DNA from 4 places in the Paenibacillus sp. 01T422 genome. Region 1 is predicted to be linked to each of the others. Evidence: riboswitches for the same ligand, from Rfam matches in the RefSeq annotation. Region 1 holds a riboswitch; each other region holds the start of a gene.

Evidence for each region. A riboswitch is a leader RNA that binds a small molecule or an ion and turns the genes downstream of it on or off. The one in region 1 is predicted to bind cyclic di-AMP.
Region 2: another riboswitch for cyclic di-AMP. It lies ahead of AC1DUA_RS15040 (C40 family peptidase); the one in region 1 lies ahead of AC1DUA_RS00465 (hypothetical protein).
Region 3: another riboswitch for cyclic di-AMP. It lies ahead of AC1DUA_RS09705 (ubiquitin-like domain-containing protein); the one in region 1 lies ahead of AC1DUA_RS00465 (hypothetical protein).
Region 4: another riboswitch for cyclic di-AMP. It lies ahead of AC1DUA_RS30460 (hypothetical protein); the one in region 1 lies ahead of AC1DUA_RS00465 (hypothetical protein).

The regions. Positions count from the first base shown of each region.
Region 1 is NZ_JBFTQB010000004.1:2,672-7,049, forward strand. It holds gene AC1DUA_RS00455 (APC family permease) at 1-1,183, shown strand, start outside; gene AC1DUA_RS00460 (hypothetical protein) at 1,620-2,141, opposite strand; cyclic di-AMP (ydaO/yuaA leader) riboswitch at 2,425-2,593, shown strand; gene AC1DUA_RS00465 (hypothetical protein) at 2,713-3,129, shown strand; gene AC1DUA_RS00470 (hypothetical protein) at 3,224-3,664, shown strand; gene AC1DUA_RS00475 (potassium-transporting ATPase subunit F) at 3,821-3,898, shown strand; gene kdpA (potassium-transporting ATPase subunit KdpA) at 3,946-4,378, shown strand, end outside.
Region 2 is NZ_JBFTQB010000234.1:94-3,010, forward strand. It holds gene AC1DUA_RS15030 (methyltransferase domain-containing protein) at 66-656, shown strand; gene sugE (quaternary ammonium compound efflux SMR transporter SugE) at 669-989, opposite strand; guanidine-I (ykkC/yxkD leader) riboswitch at 1,080-1,182, opposite strand; gene AC1DUA_RS15040 (C40 family peptidase) at 1,309-1,782, opposite strand; cyclic di-AMP (ydaO/yuaA leader) riboswitch at 1,786-1,924, opposite strand; gene AC1DUA_RS15045 (hypothetical protein) at 2,093-2,911, opposite strand.
Region 3 is NZ_JBFTQB010000125.1:2,851-9,764, forward strand. It holds gene rnmV (ribonuclease M5) at 1-194, opposite strand, end outside; gene AC1DUA_RS09705 (ubiquitin-like domain-containing protein) at 311-1,450, opposite strand; cyclic di-AMP (ydaO/yuaA leader) riboswitch at 1,741-1,935, opposite strand; gene AC1DUA_RS09710 (ABC transporter ATP-binding protein) at 2,218-2,961, shown strand; gene AC1DUA_RS09715 (ABC transporter permease) at 2,958-4,190, shown strand; gene AC1DUA_RS09720 (TatD family hydrolase) at 4,176-4,943, opposite strand; gene AC1DUA_RS09725 (HD domain-containing protein) at 4,971-6,248, opposite strand; gene AC1DUA_RS09730 (AbrB/MazE/SpoVT family DNA-binding domain-containing protein) at 6,620-6,874, shown strand.
Region 4 is NZ_JBFTQB010000749.1:390-5,203, forward strand. It holds gene AC1DUA_RS30455 (alpha/beta fold hydrolase) at 1-845, shown strand, start outside; gene AC1DUA_RS30460 (hypothetical protein) at 901-1,287, opposite strand; cyclic di-AMP (ydaO/yuaA leader) riboswitch at 1,374-1,510, opposite strand; gene AC1DUA_RS30465 (oligogalacturonate lyase family protein) at 1,573-2,700, opposite strand; gene AC1DUA_RS30470 (hypothetical protein) at 2,734-4,080, opposite strand; partial or broken gene AC1DUA_RS30475 (type 2 periplasmic-binding domain-containing protein) at 4,164-4,814, opposite strand, start outside.

The sequences.
Region 1 (4,378 bases):
CTTGTTATTAAAAGCTTTTGCATCCGGCAGTTCGGCCTTAACAGGTGTGGAAGCTATCTCTAATGCAATTCCAAACTTCAAAGAGCCAGGACCGAAGAATGCCTCCAAAACCTTAGCGGCTATGGGCTTGTTGCTTGCCATTTTGTTCTCGGGCATCGTGTATTTGGCTTTTGCCTACGGCATCGTTCCCAAAGCTCAGGAAACAGTAGTTTCGCAGATTGCCTCCCAAACATTTGGGAGGAATTATATGTACTATATCATCCAAGGCACCACCGCAATGATCCTTGTGCTTGCCGCGAATACTGGGTATTCGGCCTTTCCGTTGCTCGCTGTTAATTTGGCCAGGGACAAATATATCGCTAGAATGTTTACGATCAGAGGGGATCGATTAGGGTACTCGAACGGGATCATTTTTCTGGCGGTCATGTCAATCATCTTGATTATCGCTTTCAAAGGCAGGACGGAACATCTCATTCCGCTGTATGCCGTTGGTGTATTTATCCCCTTTACGCTCGCGCAAACCGGGATGCTGGTGAAGTGGGTACGCGAAAAGCCCAAGGGCTGGATCGTTAAACTAACGATCAATTTGATTGGCGCGTTGATTAGCTTTACCGTAATGCTGATCTTTTTTATCACCAAGCTGGGGCAGGTATGGCCTGTGTTTATCTTCCTCCCCTTGATTGTTTATACGTTCCATAAAATCAAAAAGCACTATGAGGCTGTCGGTGAGCAGCTCCGAATCACGACATGTGAGCCTTCCGTCGAGATCAAAGGCAATGTGATGATCATACCTGTCGCGGGAATTACACATGTCGTGGAAAATTCGATGAATTACGCCAAATCGCTGGCGCCGGACCAGATCATTGCTGTGTATGTGGCCTTTGATCGGGAAGCCGAGAAGCAGTTCCAAGAGAAATGGGAGTGTTGGCAGCCGGATGTGCGGTTAGTCACGCTGCATTCTCACTACCGAAGCATCATTCAACCGTTGACGAAATTCATCGATACCGTGGAACATAAGGCGAATGAGTCGAACTTCCGGGTAACGGTCTTAATTCCGCAGTTTATTCCCAAACGGAACTGGCAGCACATTCTCCATAATCAGTCGAGCTTGCTGATCCGCGCGTTTCTGCTATATAGGCGGGATCTCATCGTGACGACGGTGCCGTATCATTTGAAGAAGTAGATGTTATTAAAGTACAGGAATCGGCGGTAATGCGCTATTTCTGTGCTTTTTTAACATATAAGAATGAGTTTAGGGGCTACCACGGGTCATCCCGTGGTGCCATGGGATGCTTCGTTGCACTTTGTGCAATAGGAGAGCGGTCTTTTGGTTGCAATCGCAGCCCTCGTTGCACAAAGTACACTCATTTTGGCGCTGTTGCCCGAAGAGAGCGGTTTATAGCCCGTTATGTTGTACTAAGTACAATATAGGGGAGTGCGGAGGGCTAAATGCGGTTATAATATTGCACAAAGTACAACATAGGGATTGCAATCGAGATATCGGCAAGTGGAGATGGAGCTCGTTCGTCGTTGACGGAGGATGAGGTAGAGGTAGAGGTAGAGGTAGACATCGTCCATGAGGACGGTGTCTTTTTAATTTCTGGGATGGTGCGGTTGCCCTACATCGTAGGGCTCCCTGTTTTGATTGTTTTCCCAAAGTGGTGCTCTCTCTGCACCCGTCGGATGAACGCTTGTAGTTCCTGCTTAGTTTCACATACGGCTGCATGCTCCAACCAAAGGAAAAACCTTTTTTTACATATGGCAGAAGCATGCAGCGGAAAGGTCTCTCTTGATTTAATAACATAGAGTCCAGAGGGAACATTCTTCCAAGGCGCCGTGAAATTCATGCGGATAGATAACCTTGATCGTTTCTCCCAATCTTGCTCCTTTTGTTTATTACGTATAGACCTATACATGTTCATGATCACGTAATGCTCGGAGATTTCAGTCCATTTGGCATAACCAGCTTGCTGCGCTTTTTGAATAATTTCTGTCTTCTCCTTACAGAACCAGTACCCGGCAATAACAGGGAAGCGGTTAGCCTCTTCTAGCCATAAGACACCGAACCACTCGTAAGTTAAGCGGATCGGATTTAACGCATCGGGGATTAACCCTAAATAATAACGGGGAGCGGTAGCCATCGTCATTTCTCCTTTGCACGTAAGACCTGTCAGAAATAATGTGTGTGTTCTGCTCTTCAATTGTAAGGGTGGGAGTAATAAAAATGGGGTAAATAAAAGGGGGGTAACCTATAAAAAAACGATAAAAATGGCGTAAATGGAAGAAAAGCGAAGCTTGGATAGCGATAATGCATGCTTTGATTAATTGGAAGCGCACCCATTAGTCATTATGCCATTAAAGAGGTCGCGGTACGTTTTACAGGCTGAGCTCCAGGGCGTAAGATTCAGAGCATCAACTTCACACAAGTTGATAACGCTGAGTCCCCGCAAGGGGAACGGGGGAACCAATAGAGGACGACAGTGGATCAACGTCTTCGTGGGGTGAATCCAAGGCAAGCTCCAGCTTGCCAAGGTAGGGCGCTTCCAAGCCCGAATCCGACAGCTAACCTCGTAGGCGAATTGGGAGAGAGCCAACGTTCTATCGTGCTAATCACAGCTCGTATCTACAAGCTGCCATGAAGCCCGAGAGCAGAGAGTCTCTGCTCACAGGCTTCTTTTTGTTGTCCAAAAAATGAGGAGAGTGAATCTAGTAATGGTTCCCGAATGCAAGATTACCCGAATTGAATGCTACCGCTTTGATGATGAGTTATCCGACAAATTGCTGCCTGGGCATGGCCGCGACTGCCATTGTGGTATCCTTTCCATCTCAACAAGTCTGGGGACATGTGGGTTAGGGGATTATGCAATTCCTTGCGGCAACCTGAAGGGGGATCTCGTTCAATGGGCTGTTGTCTTTCAGAAGCTCAAAGGGCTTTCCCTTGAGGACGGTTTGGAATATGTCCTTCAGAAGAAAGAGGCATGGGGGGAAACAAGGACTCATGTCATGGAGTCGGCATTAACGGACTTGTCTGATAAGCTTCAACATCGATCAATAGGCAAAAAAGAGCTGGATGTTCTATCGAATAGGTCCTATATCTTTGACCATTCAGAGGCTTATGTCTCTTTCTAAGCAGGCATTTTTATGCTTTTTTTATATGCACGCTATAGATTCTTTACCTCATTTTTATACAGTTCGGCGTTACAATGAGTCAGGAAAGGAAGCGATGAACGTCATGCAAAGCGATTTGCTGCTGATAGCTGCGCCGACCAAGGCTGGCGAGGACTTTATGAAGCAAATAAAGTTGAGTGGCTTCCCTTATATTGCATTAACCAACAATAAGATGGAAAAACTCAAGCTAGAAGGGCAGGGAATGAATAAAATCATCCAAGTGGATACATCGGTACCGGGTAAATCTACCCCTATCATTCCCGATTATCCGATCGGAAGCATTATTTTGTTCGAAGAGAGCTTGACGTTATGCTGCCGCTATATTCAAATATGCCGCAGTTGGACTTCAGGGCCTATCTATGTGATAACCCAAAGCGTAAATCCCAGATTGATTTACAAAGTGTTAGGCGCTGACTATGTTATTTATTCTAAAAACGGTGATGTGAAATTTCTATTATCATCTCTATTACAAACAAATAAATTAGGTTCTGTCTGATTTGAAGGAGGTGCGTTATGTACAACGATGTGACGATGATTTTATTAATGGCATTAACTTTCCTCGGGTTCTGGGGATTTATGAAATTTTGTGAAAAAGCGTAAGCTGATGCTTTCGATGCAAGTTTTTGAATGAAAACTTATAGGAGGCAACCAAATGATTGTAATTGGACTAATTGCGCTAGCTATCATGGTGTATCTCGGTTTTGTTTTAGTAAAGCCCGAGAAATTTTAATGGATAGATTAGAACTTATGTAAGCAGGGGGAGAACCTACTATGGGTATGGGATTGTTGCAAGTAGTCATCACGCTGGTGATTATCATGCTTTTGGTGAAGCCAGTGGGTAGTTACTTGGTGAAAGTATTTGGTTATGAAAAGAGTGGCCTGGATCGTGTGTTTGGTCCCTTCGAGCGAGTGTCCTATCGCTTAATGGGTGTTAAAGAAGAAGAAGCGATGGGGTGGAAGAAGTACTTAGGAGCTGTATTAATTGTCAACTTTGTCATGATGATCCTGATGTACGCTGTGTTTCGGCTTCAAAAGTATCTACCGCTTAATCCCGATGGGATCGGTAACGTATCTCCCACAATCGCTTTTAATACAGCTATTTCCTTTATTACGAATACGAACTGGCAAGCTTATAGTGGTGAAAACACACTATCCTACTTCTCTCAGATGGTAGCCATTACGTTCCCGATGTTTACGTCGGCGGCAACCG
Region 2 (2,917 bases), on a different contig from region 1:
TAAATATGTTTTAATGACATATAATATGTGTTAAAATAATAAAAATGCAAAGGGGGAATCTCCGAATGGACGACAAGAACGATAAAACCAAGAGGCTTTCCGTCTACTTACCTGAGAAAGTGAAAGCAGATTTGGAGCGCATGGCGGAGGAAACAGGCTTGTCTATGACGCAGCTTATTGTGATGGCGACGCATGGCCTACTCGCGAATTATGATTCGCATGGCGGAGCTATTTTTGCCGACTTATTGGCAGCTAAACAACGGATCGTTCCCGAGGTGAAGGATCGGCAGCGGCTTTTGCGTGAAGAGAAAGAGGGCATGCAGGATTACTACGGCGCGCGAGCGGCTGAATATGAACGGATTTATGCTCGTGAGGATGCGGAGTATCAGCAAGAACTTGCGATGCTGGCGGATATCGTGAAGAGGCAGGTGACTGGGAGCCGCGTTCTGGAGGTGGCTTGCGGTACTGGATATTGGACACAGTTCATGGCGGCAACGGCCAAACACATCGTTGGTGTGGACGTTCGACCAGAGGTGCTGCAAATTGCGGAATCCAAGAGATCTTTAAACCGCTGGCGGAGAATCTGCGGATATTTGTCGGCAGTTCCTTCTGGTATGTCAGCTACATGGTGGCTTAGGAATCATCGGCCGGAGTGAGTGGGCGTAAGCTTAGTGCCCGGATGTGAACTTAAGGCCGAGAACGCCGACCAGAATAAGGATCATGAATAGAATACGCAGTAAACTAATAGGCTCATTCAGAAATAGGGTGCCGATAATAATTGCACCTACAGCGCCAATTCCCGTCCAAGCCGCGTAGGCTGTGCCGATAGGAAGAGTTTTCGTAGCTGCTGCGAGAAAATAAAAGCTGATAATCATGCCGACAATGGTGATGCTGGATGGAACCAGTCGTGTGAAACCATTGGAGAACTTCAATGAGATCGCCCATACGACTTCAAAAACACCTGCAATGACTAGATATAACCATGCCATCTGTGAATCACTCCTTCAAAAGTATGCTAAGATGCCCATTAGATCGCGGCAAAAAGAAAAAGCCTGGAAGCAATATCGCTAATGCGATAAGACTCCCGGGCTTTTTCCCCTCCGTGATCACAGCGTATCCGCTGCGTGTTTTCTCTCGGACCAGACCGGCGCTGCAGCGCCGCGGAACCCTAGAAACATGATGCCGTAATTATAGGACGGCTAACATGCTATGTCAAGTTGCATCATTTCAAAAAAAGAATAAAAGCCCTGAAAAGCGGCTCATTCGAGCTAACGCTTGTCTGGGCTTTATTCATGTTGAACAAGAAAATTACTTGGATTCAGCAGTTAGTTGATTGTAGATATCATCCCACAGAACACGTCTAGCGGATACATACCTTTTCGCATAATAGGATTCGCTTAGCTTGTTTTTCACGATACCTTCATTGGATGCAGAGTGAATGAATTCACCATTTCCAAGGTAGATACCAACGTGAGAAATGCCTTTGCCCCCTGTGTCGAAGAACACAAGATCACCTTTACGAAGATCACTTTTGTCGATCCAGTAGCCCTCTTTATTTTGAGCTGCTGAACTATGAGGAAGGTCAATGCCGAATTTATTGAACACGTACGATGTGAAACCAGAGCAATCAAAGCCTCTTGTTGTCGTTCCCGCATCGCGGTACGGTGTTCCAATCAATTCGTCAACCGTTGAGTCCAATGTGGATTCTGACGCAGACACACTCCCTAAAGCTACACTCAAAAACAAAACAAGACTAAAAAGAAGAGCAACAACCTTTTTCAACTGCTTGTCTCCTTCCGGTGCCTACGAGGTTAGCTGGAGGGTTCGGTTGAAGGTTCCCTATGATCCCTGTCTTGCAAGATCAATTCACCCGGTGTGGTTCCCCCGTTTCCCCAAGAAATGAGGAATTCGGCATGAAATATTTGGTTTTTTAATGCTAGTCTCTTTAATTCGTCATAAACATCGAAATTCCTCCTTTTTCGTGCAATTTGGTCTGAAAAAATGTGTAAAGGTTCGCTTTACAGACAAAAAAATCCCCTTTTGCAAGGGGATTGAACAAATCTAAACCAATTATGGTTTTATTTATTTTGTTTTAACGACTCATTTTGGCGGAAAGAAGCTGAAATTGCGAGGTAATGGACCACATTTGCATGAAAATATGGAAGAGCGGGAAAAGCTGATAAATGATTAGCGCTACCAGTCCTGCCCAGATATAGGTCGATGTGACCGTAATCCCTGCCAAAAGTCCTGAACTAATTAAAAGGATCAGGGAAAGGCCGATAATCGGCAGCGAATACCGGATGAACGTGATGACTGTGGATACAATGCCGAGATGCGCCGCAATCGCGAACTGGACGTACATAAAAAGTAGATGCAGCAGAAAGCCATAAACCAGCATCCCCATTAGCCAAGGCAGTAAGTCGAGGGAGGCCTGCTCATAAGATGAGCTGTGAGCAAGCACCTTCTGCGCTTTGGGCAGCACCCAGATGAGAGGCAGCAGAGACATGGCGATTCGGATTATATACGCGGCGAAGAAGGGAAGTGTGAGTTCCTTGATGCCGCGGACGAAGCGATAGCCGGCATTTTGATCCGAATGCGTGAGCGAATAGTAGACGCCGCTGTTCAGCATCGGGGTAAGCAGCATGCGAGCTAGGAGCAGGATAGCCAGCCACCACAAGTAGGAATGGCTAAGATCCGTTTTGAATAGCTGGAACTGACTTTCGGCGAGAAAAAGCTGGAGCGCTTCTTTCGGCTGATCGCCGCCGGGAAAGCGATGCATGAGGGGGACAAGGACCCCTTGTACAAGCTTATACAGCAGCATCCCCCAGCACATCTGGTAGATGAATAAGACAATCGTGGCGAAGGGTTGCTGCAGAGCCGCCCTGAGGCCGGATTTGAGATAAGTTGTCACAGGTGT
Region 3 (6,914 bases), on a different contig from region 1:
TTCCGTATCCGCTCACCTGCGTGATCCGGATCCGTGAATATAATGACGCCCCTGCGCTGTTGCGCGAGGGCTATGCGCTTCAATACGGCTTGCCCGATGGCAGAGCCGCCTGTCTCTATCGTATCCGCCTCGACGGCTCGGCGAATAGCTGCCGTATCGTCCTTGCCTTCAACGACAATGACTTCTTTAATCATAATCGGTTCCCTTCCCAGTACGCAGAAAAAGAAGAGGGGTTCCCTCTTCTTTCGCCCAGGCTGCTTGCCTGGCAACGTATATTGACATTGTTCCCGCTGAAACAGACGTTTACACGTTAATTTTCAGACGGCTTTTTCGGTCCTACGACATAGACCGTGTACCCTTGTTTCGTTCCGAATTTATTGGCGTAGCCATGATCTTCGAAATAGACGTCGATCATTTGACCTTTCACACCACTACCGATATCTTCAGCACGACGGAAGCCGACGCCCTCAATGTAAACCCACCATCCTAGTGGGATAACTTTCGGATCAACCGCAATCGTTCTGCCCTCAGTAACCGTAGTTCCTGTATACGTCTTACCATACCCAGGAGTACCTTCGGATTTGCCTGTTGAATCGGCTCCCGCTGAGTAAGCCGTGAGCTTCACATTCTTCAGAATTTGTTTATACCCGAATGTTACACCATTCTTAGAAACCTCATCCACGCTAGGGGATGATGCCGAAAGAACAACAACGGGATTCTTCGTGCCAATTGACACTACTTTTTTAACACTTTGTTCCTGTACTTCTTGACCTACAACAGCTTCTGCGACTAACACGCCATCTTCGTAAGTCTTTTCTTTCTTTTTCAGAAGTACGCCCTCTTTACCTTCTTGAACGACCTGCTCTTTACCCTTAAGCAGCGATGCATCACTTTTCTTCTCCGTGTCGAATGCGATCGGCTCTGTTACTTCTTCCGTCTCTTTTTTTACACGGACGATTTTGATTTCATCGCCTGTGCCTAAAGAGGATGTCGGTTCGGGAGTCAGCTTATCGTGCTCCCCAAGTGCAATATGTAAACGTTGCAATGCACTTTCAACCGTTCTTGCAGTTGTGTAAACAGTGGTGGTCTTTCCATCAGCAGTCAATTGAATTGGAGAAGCGTGTTCGATGACGAATTTGTCCCCGCCCTTGATAGTAGCTGTAGGGTCTGCAGATATTTCATCGTGTTCACCAATCGTTATGGCTTGTTCATCCAGTAGGCGTTGCAGGACCCATTGCTTCGTATGCACAACGGTTTCTTGTCCATTCACAACCACGGATACGCTCTTGGTAGCCGTACCGTACAACAACACCAAAAACATGAAAGTCATTGCGATTGAGATTATAGCCAGGCTTAAAATCAAACGCAAGTTTTCATGCTTCCATCGCAATGCGAAGGACATGCTGGATGATCGTTTTACATGGGTCTCGCTAAAAGAGATACTGCCCACTTCTTCGGTCCTCCTTCAAAGCCTCGCCGCCAGGTTACAGCATGATTAAATTTGACGCGACTAAGGTTTTTAATTTAACTTAACGTGTCGTCCATCAGCAGCTGCTTAGAAACGGCTGCATTCTGGTCGTCCCACCCCGCTTTGCTATTCATCATCCTATGAATTCCGGGCTATGATTAATCGTCCGAAACAGTTAAAAGTCCTTATGGGGACAAAAAGCCAGCAAGAAGAGGACTCTTCTCGCTGGCTTAGTTTGCATAGTAAAAATACACAAATAGCACGAACGACAATCGTTACCTCTCTTACGCTTACGAGGTTAGCTGACGGATTCGGACGTGAGAGTCGCCCTACTCAGACGTAAACTTCCGTTAAACGTCCAAGATTCACCCCTGTTACTCACTCTGTTTACTTCCTCAGCGATGCCGCTTTATAAAGTTAACAGTGGTTCCCCCGTTCCCATAATTGGAACTCAGCGAATGGAAAAATGGCAAATTGGTTATTAAGTTATTATGAAAAGTATATTACGCTGTTAATCTCTGCCTGTAAAGGGATTGACACCTACTAAAAAGGGCTAAATCAATTAAAAATAGCTTATTTTCGAAATAAAACCACTTTTTATCTACATTTATCTCACTATAACGTACGTATACTAAGTTTCTTCGTGTTTTCGCTCTTAAACTAGGCTTCTAAACTAAATTTGTTTATAATTATCAGGTATGAAACCGATGTATAAATTCCAATAAATAGATATTTAGGGAGGCACTGAGATGGGGCTCATATTACAAGTCGACTCTTTATTCGGGGGATATTTACCAAATAAACCCGTTCTTCACGACCTCACATTTTCAATCCGTCAGGGTGAAATGATGGGATTGATCGGACTGAATGGCGCAGGAAAAAGTACGACCATCAAGAACATCCTTGGACTGCTTCAACCACAAAGGGGTTCAGTCAAAATTAACGGTTTGACACTAGCCGAAGATCCGCTGCCTTACCGTGCCACTTATGCTTATGTACCCGAAAGTCCAGAGCTATATGAAGAGCTTACCATTCGCGAACATCTGGAATTAACCGCCATGGCCTACGGCTTAACGAAAGATGACTATCTTGCACGTTCACAAGCGCTTCTCGAGCAGTTCCACATGCAGGACAAGCTCAATTCCTTCGCAAGCCATCTATCCAAAGGGATGAAGCAAAAGGTCATGATTATGAACGCGTTCTTAATCGAACCTTCCCTCTATATCATTGATGAGCCTTTTCTCGGACTCGATCCGTTAGCCATCCGCTCATTGCTCGAATTAATGGTCAAAATGAAACGGCGTGGCGCGTCATTCCTCATATCCTCGCATATTTTGTCTACCATTGAAAAATATTGCGATAACTATGTCGTTCTGCACAAAGGACATATGGTTGCCCAAGGCGATTTAGTCGAATTACGTCACCAAACGGGGCTCCAGCAAGCGTCATTGGACGACATCTTTTATAAGCTTGTAAAAGGAGAACTGGTATGAAAGCAATGGACATGGATACCCGTGCCCTATGGCAGAAGAGATTTGAACATTATATGAAGGAATCCATGGGCTACTTGCAGTATGCAGCGCGCAGTAATTTTTTTGGCTTCCTGTTATTTCTTGTCATCCTTTCTTCCTATTATTATGCAAAAATACTACAGCGCCTTCCGACAGATTATCCTTATCTGTGGATCGTCCTTTTGCTGCTCGTTCCTTTGTTATCCTCAAGCCCGATTCGTACATTAGCGAGAAGCGCGGACCGTATGTTTTTACTGCGCATTGAACATCAGATGGGTCCTTACTTCCGTGGCGGATTCAAGTACAGCTTGGTGCTGCAAGCATTTTGGACATTTCTGGCATGGGTTGTATTATGGCCCTTGTATCATCATTGCCTCGGTCATGACGAACAGCATTTCTTATGGATGCTCGCCTTGCTTCTATTAATGAAGGTAGGCCATTTATTGGCTAGCTGGCAAGAGAGCCGATTCACACATGAACGTGCGAGAAGGGTTTCCGTTAGCTTCCGCTGGATAGCAACAGCCGTGCTGATTTCTCTGCAATTTCTGACCAGCGTTCTCTGGGCAAGCGGGGCTGCTCTTGTACTTACATTGGCTTGGTTAACAGCCACGCATTACGTATCCAAGTACTACATCGGTTGGGACTATCTCATTGCGAAGGAAAGGCAGCAGCAGGCACGGCTCTATTCCTTTTTCAACTGGTTCGTGGATGTTCCACAATTGGGAACGCGAATAACCCGCCGAAGCTGGATCAGCGGGGTCACAAGATTTATTCCTTTTAAACAAGATGCCACCTATCTGTACATATATATGAAAACATTTCTACGTACGGAGTTATTCGCGATTGTCATGCGTATATCTTTGCTGGGCACATTAGCCATCGCAGTTTCAAGCAGCAGCACAGCGCGACTTCTCATCTTCTTTATCGCTATAGTTATTTCCATGGTTCAACTCACGCCACTTGAGCGTTCACACCGCTATACCTTCTGGCTTGAAATGTACCCACTTAACCGTCAGTTGAAAGCCGGCTCCTTAGCCTTCATCATTTGGTCAGCCTTGCTGCTAGAATTATGTATGCTTTCGATTCCGTTATTGATTCGCTCTTCACCTATCTACCTTGTTGTGCCGCTCATCGGTTTCCTCTTTATCTCGCTCACTTGTGGCGTCTTGCTTCGTCGAAAATTTGCAAAGAACGCTTTACTTGAGACCTAACAAGGCGATGGCGTTGTTTGTCGTTATTTCTGCAAGCTCTTCTAGACTCAAGCCCTTAATTTCCGCGGCCGTTTCGGCTACCAACCGAACATAAGCCGATTCGTTGCGCTTGCCGCGGTAAGGGTGTGGGGTCAGGTATGGAGCATCCGTCTCAATTAACAAACGGTCCAAAGGAACTTGCGCCAGCACTTCCTTGGGCTGCCTTGCATTTTTGAAAGTCACAGGCCCCCCGAAGGAAATATGGAAATTCATATCCAGACACTGCTTTGCCGTCTCCCAGCTCCCCGAGAAACAATGCATAATTCCCCCGACTTCAGCAGCTTTCTCTTCTTTTAAAATGGTCAAAATATCCTGATGCGCGTCTCGATTATGAATCACAATCGGCATTTGAAGCTTTCGCGCCAACCTGATTTGCTCGCGAAAGACCCGCTGCTGTACATCCTTAGGCGACTTATCCCAATAATAGTCCAGTCCGATCTCCCCGATAGCCACCACTTTGTCATGTTGACACAACGATTCGATCCATTCCAAATCCCCTGGTTTCATATCAATCGCATCCACGGGGTGCCAGCCTACCGTTGAATAGATGAAATCGTATTTTTCGGCAAGTGCTATTGAACTAGGAATCGTCTCCCGATTAAAACCAACATTCACCATTCTTGTAACACCTGCATCACGTGCGCGTTGTATGACCTCGTCTTGATCTTCCTGAAATTGTTCCGCATTTAAATGTGTATGTGAGTCTGTTAACATGTTCTTCTCCTTACTTCCTCTTATGTATTATTCCTGCTCGCCGAGCATCTCCCATAATTCCGGATACGCAGAAGCATTCAGACGCTCCAGCAGCTCCTCCGGGTAATAGACATGATGCTTGCCCATTTGAAAACCGCTAATAGATTGAACAATCTCTGATCGATGGGTAATTTCGGTTAACGTTTCCTTATGATCCAAAAGCAGAATCGGCAAATTATCCTCCGTCTCACCTGGTCTGTACACATCATAGGATTGATTTGACGGGAAATCAATTTCCATGTAGTAGATCGGATCAAGACCGACTTCAGCCATTACTTTCTCCATTAGCTGAATCATGCGCTGATTTGACTCATCAAAGGTACTATATTTATACAGTTTACGGTCCAAAAATCGTTTGCACATATCAGCAAGGATAGGATCCTTCTCGCTCATCCAAAACGTCAACATCGCCTGCATCACAGACTCGTCCAGAAGCAAATAATCTTCAAGCGAAATCTTATTCTGAATCAGGTGCAGGATTGGATCCGTCATGAAGCCAAATGTGTAGTTATCTTCATATAGATGTTTGGCGCGCGCAAAGATTTTGTGCAGCAGAATTTCCGCACTCCGTGTCACCGGATGGAAATAGACCTGCCAGTACATCTGATAACGTGACATTAGGTAATCTTCTACAGCATGCATACCGCTTTCTTTAACCACAATATGCCCACGATAGGGCCGAATAACACGAAGTATTCGTTCCAGATCGAACGTCCCATAATTAACTCCCGTGAAATACGCATCTCTCAAAAGGTAATCCATCCGATCGGCGTCTAATTGGGACGACACGAGGCTTACAACAATCTCCTCATTATAGGATTTGCAAATGACACCCGCCACTTTTTTGGGGAAATCAGGCGAGACCCGGCTCAATACTTGATTGACTTCCGTATCACCCAGCACGATTTTGCAAGACCAATCCTCATGGCGCGTTCCGAAAGCCTTCTCAATTGAATGAGAGAAAGGCCCATGCCCCAAATCGTGCAACAGCGCTGCACAAAGACAGATCAAACGCTCTTCCTTCGGCCAATCTTCATATTGATTGCGTTCGAACTGGGAAATGATTTTGCGCGTGATTTCGTACACACCAAGTGAATGGGAGAATCGGCTATGCTCGGCACCATGGAAAGTTAAATATGAGGTGCCTAATTGCCGGATGCGGCGCAGCCTCTGAAACTCTCGCGTATTAATCAAATCCCAGATCGTGTTATCCTGCACGTAAATATATTTATGAACGGGATCTTTAAAAACTTTCTCTTCCTTCATTCAATCACAACCTCTCTTTATTAAAATTCTACATCTTTTCGACATTTCACACCATCTTATCGACATTTATGTCGTATTTTGTCGAATTATCTAATACCATTTTTTCATTGTTTATGCCCTCTGAAATGAATTGGCTAATTCCACCTTTTCTCTCATCAAATAGTAATATATTATTTACAAATCCTTATGCCACTTGGTTTTCCCCTTCTTTTCAGCTGTAATAAGATTTCAAAAAATTATTGTCTTCCCGCCCAAACTAGCGAAAATATGGTTGACTATTTTGGGAATGGTTGGTATCATTAGTTTAAGAGATATGTCGAAACATGACGATATTGATAAAATTTTTATAAAATCGAAAGGGGTTTATATATATGATGAAATCTACGGGCATTGTAAGAAAAGTTGACGAATTGGGGCGTGTCGTGATTCCAATTGAACTTCGCCGTACACTAGGAATTGGCGAGAAAGACGCTCTGGAAATTTATGTAGATGGCGAGCGTATCATGCTTAAGAAATATGAGCCTGCTTGTATCTTCTGTGGCAACGCTGAAGGCGTCTCTTACTTTAAGGGAAAAATTGTTTGTCATATTTGTTTAGCAGAAATGCCAACACCTGTGACAAAATAAGAAAAATAGTATATAATAGAAGTAGCACTTATCCTATTGG
Region 4 (4,814 bases), on a different contig from region 1:
ATGGTTGGGAGCTATTTTTCCGCGAAGCCGGAAGTCCGGATCATCCAACCATCATCCTTCTTCATGGTTTTCCAAGCTCATCCCATATGTTCAGGGATTTGATTCCTCATCTGGCAGACCGATTTCATATCATTGCGCCTGATTATCTAGGATTTGGAAATAGCAGTATGCCTTCCATAGAAGACTATTCATACACCTTTGAGAATCTATCGATTATGATTGAAAAGCTTATTGATTCTCTCTGTATTTCTCAATATATTTTGTACACCCATGATTATGGGGGACCAATCGGCTTCAGACTGGCTGTTCGCAATCCGCATCGCATTCTCGGGTTCGTTATTCAGAATGCCGTAGTTAGTGCCAACGGATTAGGGAAACCGTTCGATCTTTTCAAAGCACTTTGGGTGGATCGAAATCCTGCAACCGAAGCAGCTTTTGCCAAGCTAGTAACCTTTGAATTTACGCAAATGCAATATGTAACTGGCGTGTGCCAGCCTTATCTGATTAGCCCCGATGGTTATTTAATGGACCAATTATTTTTGGATCGACCGGGTAATAGCCAAATTCAATTGGAATTAGGCTACGATTATCGGACCAATGTGGCACAATACCCTGTTTGGCAGCAATACTTACGAACTTATCAACCTCCTATCCTGATAACCTGGGGCAAAAATGATTTTATCTTTACGTTGGAAGGAGCTCTTGCCTTCGGAGAACTATCAAATTGTGTGGAAACTCATTTTTTGTGCGGAGGGCATTTTGTTCTGGAGGAACAAAGCCAGCAAGTTGCTGAACTTATCAAACGCTTCTTTGGTCGTGTATATGCTTGGGGTTCTACTACTTAAAAATACGAAAAAGGAGCTGCCGCAAGGCAAGCTCCTTCACTATTATTGGAGATAGTTAAATCGTATTGCTGTTAATGTACTCTCTAAGGCAAGGATACGGACCACTAAGGATATGTGCCATGGTGACGATAAAGTTGTGATGATCCTCCAAAATTTGGGGAGAGGTTCCGACGCGATTGGCTAGCGATTGTTCAACCGCTAATTCCTTTTCTGAGCTTAGTTGATCGAGCAGCTCATTGCTCTGAGCGACCGTTTTGCTTATTTCCATTAAAGTCTGTGTTTCTACGTCTGATGGTCGGTAAGCCAAGTTCGGAAATTGAATGTCGAATTTTTCCAAACGCTGTTTTAAGTGAAGAATCTCATGATGACGTTGTGCAGAATTGTTAGATCTCTTCCATGGAAAAAGATTCTTCAGCTCATTGGTTACTTTCCTTAGCAGCATGTCTAGTTCCTCCTATTTTCTCTAGAAGAGAAAAAGGAAGCGAGGGAATAGAACCTCAAGTAGCATGGTTCCAATTAATATTTCTATCCTTCTCTTTCTACGCTGACGAAGTTAGCTGACGGATTCGGGTTGAAAGTTAACCCTAACACGATAGATGTGTACTCACCCCAGGAAACTTGGTTCCCCCGCTTCTTTAATCTAAAGAATTAAGCGTATTTTATCAATTTACTCCAATGCTTAAGGAGAAGCAATAGTAATATTTTCTTATATATGCTATGTCATTAGTCATGCATTCCTTGTAACCAAATCCACTTTATAAATACTGGGAACTCCCTCCATATCCGAGGTAAAGATAACAAACGAGCCATCAGGCGAGAAAGTCGGATGCGYGTGGGCGTCCTGTGTGTTGCCGTATGACTTCCAGCTAGTACCATGGGAGCACAGCCGCTCTTCTTGCCTCAATGCTACATCCACTAAATAAATGAAATGCTGCTCGGGCAATTGTCCGTCCCCTACGATCTGCGTATGGTTGGCATTGGAAATAAAATGGCAATACTTGGAGCTGTTCATCCAGATCTCTTCTTCCAGCGTCTCCGAGTCCATGAACCGGATACTTTCGTGATAGAGATCATCCTTATGCCGGTACACATAGGCAAATCTAGAGCCGTCGGCAAGCCAATATTCATGCGTGATGAGTTCATCATGCGTTTGTTCCTTGGCGCAGCGCAGCCGCGTCCCGTCCTTTTGGACGAGCCAGAGTCTGGCATCGATCAGATGCCCAGGACCTTCATGACAAAATAAAATGGTCGATGGATCATGCGGACGAATTTGCGGATGCCCAAGCCAGCAGTTTAGCTCCTCGTGCGCGATGTGACTTGTCCGCTGCTCAATATCGAGGTAGACGATTCGGCAGTGCGGTTGCGCTGCCCATTGAGGCTCGAAGTTGGACCAGTCCCCTTTACTTGGTACGACATCCTTTTCATTTATTTCGACCAAGGCGAGATACTTGTCGTCTGAGCTAAGACCAGGATTCGCATTCGATTTCCATCCTGCAGGTGACGTGTATAGGACCTCTTCCTCAAGCGTGGCCATATCCAATCGCATGATCCGTTGATCCCTGCAATAGATCAAATAGTTATCATCACTCGTCAGACTGCAACTGAAATCGTGGATATCCGGTCCTTCCGTTAATTGCACCGCAGATCCATCAGTTAGATCCATGCGATAAAGCTGACGAGTTCCCTCACGTTCACTAGCGTAAATGAGAGAGCAGTTGTCGTTCGTGATCATTTTATAATAAAAATAAGGATGATGATTCACCTGCTCTGGCGCGGTCAATCGGGTTATAGCACGACCTGTATAAGTATCGTTGAAGGGATGGAACTCATTACGAATCGTAGATCCTTTAGCCATCTATGATCACTCCATTCTTATTAGTCAGCATTGTTAGAGCCGAGGTCTCAGCATCTTCATCTTCTCATCAGGCTTGAACGGTAACGTCAACTGAAGCGCCGAGCGATCAGGAGCACGGAATTCCGCATGAACCTCTGCACTCGCTCCCACTTGTAAGACTGAAGCCGCAGCATCGAGCTCATCTTCCTGTACGCCCAAGCGCCATGCAAACACAGAAGAATAGTCGTACCCTTCGTTCAGCAGGCGCAAATGAATATAGGTCGAATGGTTGCCATTGCGCACATAAGCTAGCAAATTGCGACGCTGATTCCACATCACATCCTTGCTGAAAGTTCCTACACTAACGGGCCCTTCCATATACGTAGTTGCTTGGTTAACGATAACGCCAACCTCGTCTTTGCTAATCGTCTGTACAAGTTCCGCTGTCTCTGTTCGCTTGAACGCCGGTATGTACTTCGCAGGACACCTTATGTCGTTGCCGTACCAGTCCAGATTGTACTTCAGCTGATCATCTGGCATGAATTTCAACTCACCGTGACTGGCGATCTGCACGAAAGATAAAATGTCTGGCGTCATCATCGTATGATAAGCACGGCTGTGTGGGCCAGACCACTGTTTGCTGGGGGCATGGTAATGGTCAGCAACCAGCCCCCATGCGACATCCAGCATCTCCGTGCTAAGCTTTTTCGCTTCCGCAACTTGGGTCGCCGTATAAATGCTGGACAATTCCTGTATCGCAACAATCGTATACGTCGGGCTGTTATACTCTTGGAAAGTTCCCAACTGTTTCGTGTACTCACGAAAGAGTCGTAACCTCTCCAGCCCGTAATTCAAATATTTTGCTTCGCCATAGACCTCACCTGTGAGCAAAGTAACGAAGGCGCCCATGATGGCAATGTTCGTATAGCTCGGACCTACATTACGCTTGATAATGGCGTCGCACGCGCAATAAAGCGAATGCCGAATCTGCTCGCGCAGACCCGGGCTCAGCATATCGGAATGCCTCTGCTCGGCCAGAACCAGCCGCTTCCCACAGAAATCCGCCCAGTTCCAGTCTGGCGGTGCCATCCTTTCGAGCGGCTCCTCGTAGAACCACGACCAGATGCCGAAAGTAGCATTGTCGGGATTCTGATCCTGCAGGCTGATCACTTGCTCAAGTATTCCTTGCGCTTTTTCTACATGAAGAGGCTGGCGACTGTCCAGCAATCCCAGCGCATAGACACAAGCTGCCAAGGTGGGATGAGTAAACGCTACATTTTTCAGCGTGCTATGATATCCCGGCGTATGAAAAGGCTTGCGAACCATCCGCAGCTCAGGCGTGTATTCCTCATGCCATTTCGCAAGCTGTTCAAGCAGCATCTTGTTCGGATCAATTGTCATAGTGAATTACACTCCCTTATCCGTATGAAATAGCCTCCCAACTCCTGTTCGAATCGGGAGGCTGCTTAGCCGTCTATGAAATTTTACTTCCCTTTCACATTGTTCTGATACCAATCCTGCGCTAACTTGTCAACGTTATCGCCGCCAAGACGTTTCCATTCCTTGCGAAGCTGCTCTATCCCCCATTGCGGTGAATATTGGGCACCGCCTGTAATGACTTTCGTTTCAATATCCTCCGACAATGGGCCGAATGAAGTAGACGTCTCGCTCAGCTCAGGGAACGTCGGATTAAACGGAATATCACGTCTATATTTGTTTTTCATAGCCACCTTAAGCGATTCTCCCTGCACCTTGGCATATTCCTGAGAAATCGCGTCCGTCGCTGCCATTACTGTGAAATCCTCTGGTTTGGGACTCCATTGATCTAGTACGGCATACTCTGGCGCATAGATTGTTTCCTTCTTATTTTTCTCGGCATCAATCGTTTGAGGAACACCATTCACCAGCTTGTAATGAACACCTTCTGTGCCAAACCTGACATCGAACCAATTCTTATCGATCCACCAGTCCAGTAATTTGATTGCGGCTTCTGGGTTTTTCATATCCTTATTAAACACAATCAAACGGTTAGCCGGTGGCTCTTGATACAAACCGAACTTCCCATACTTGGTTGATACAGGCTCAAATGGCACAAGCTTTGAATCAGGAACATTTTGCTTCAATTCGCGGTACTC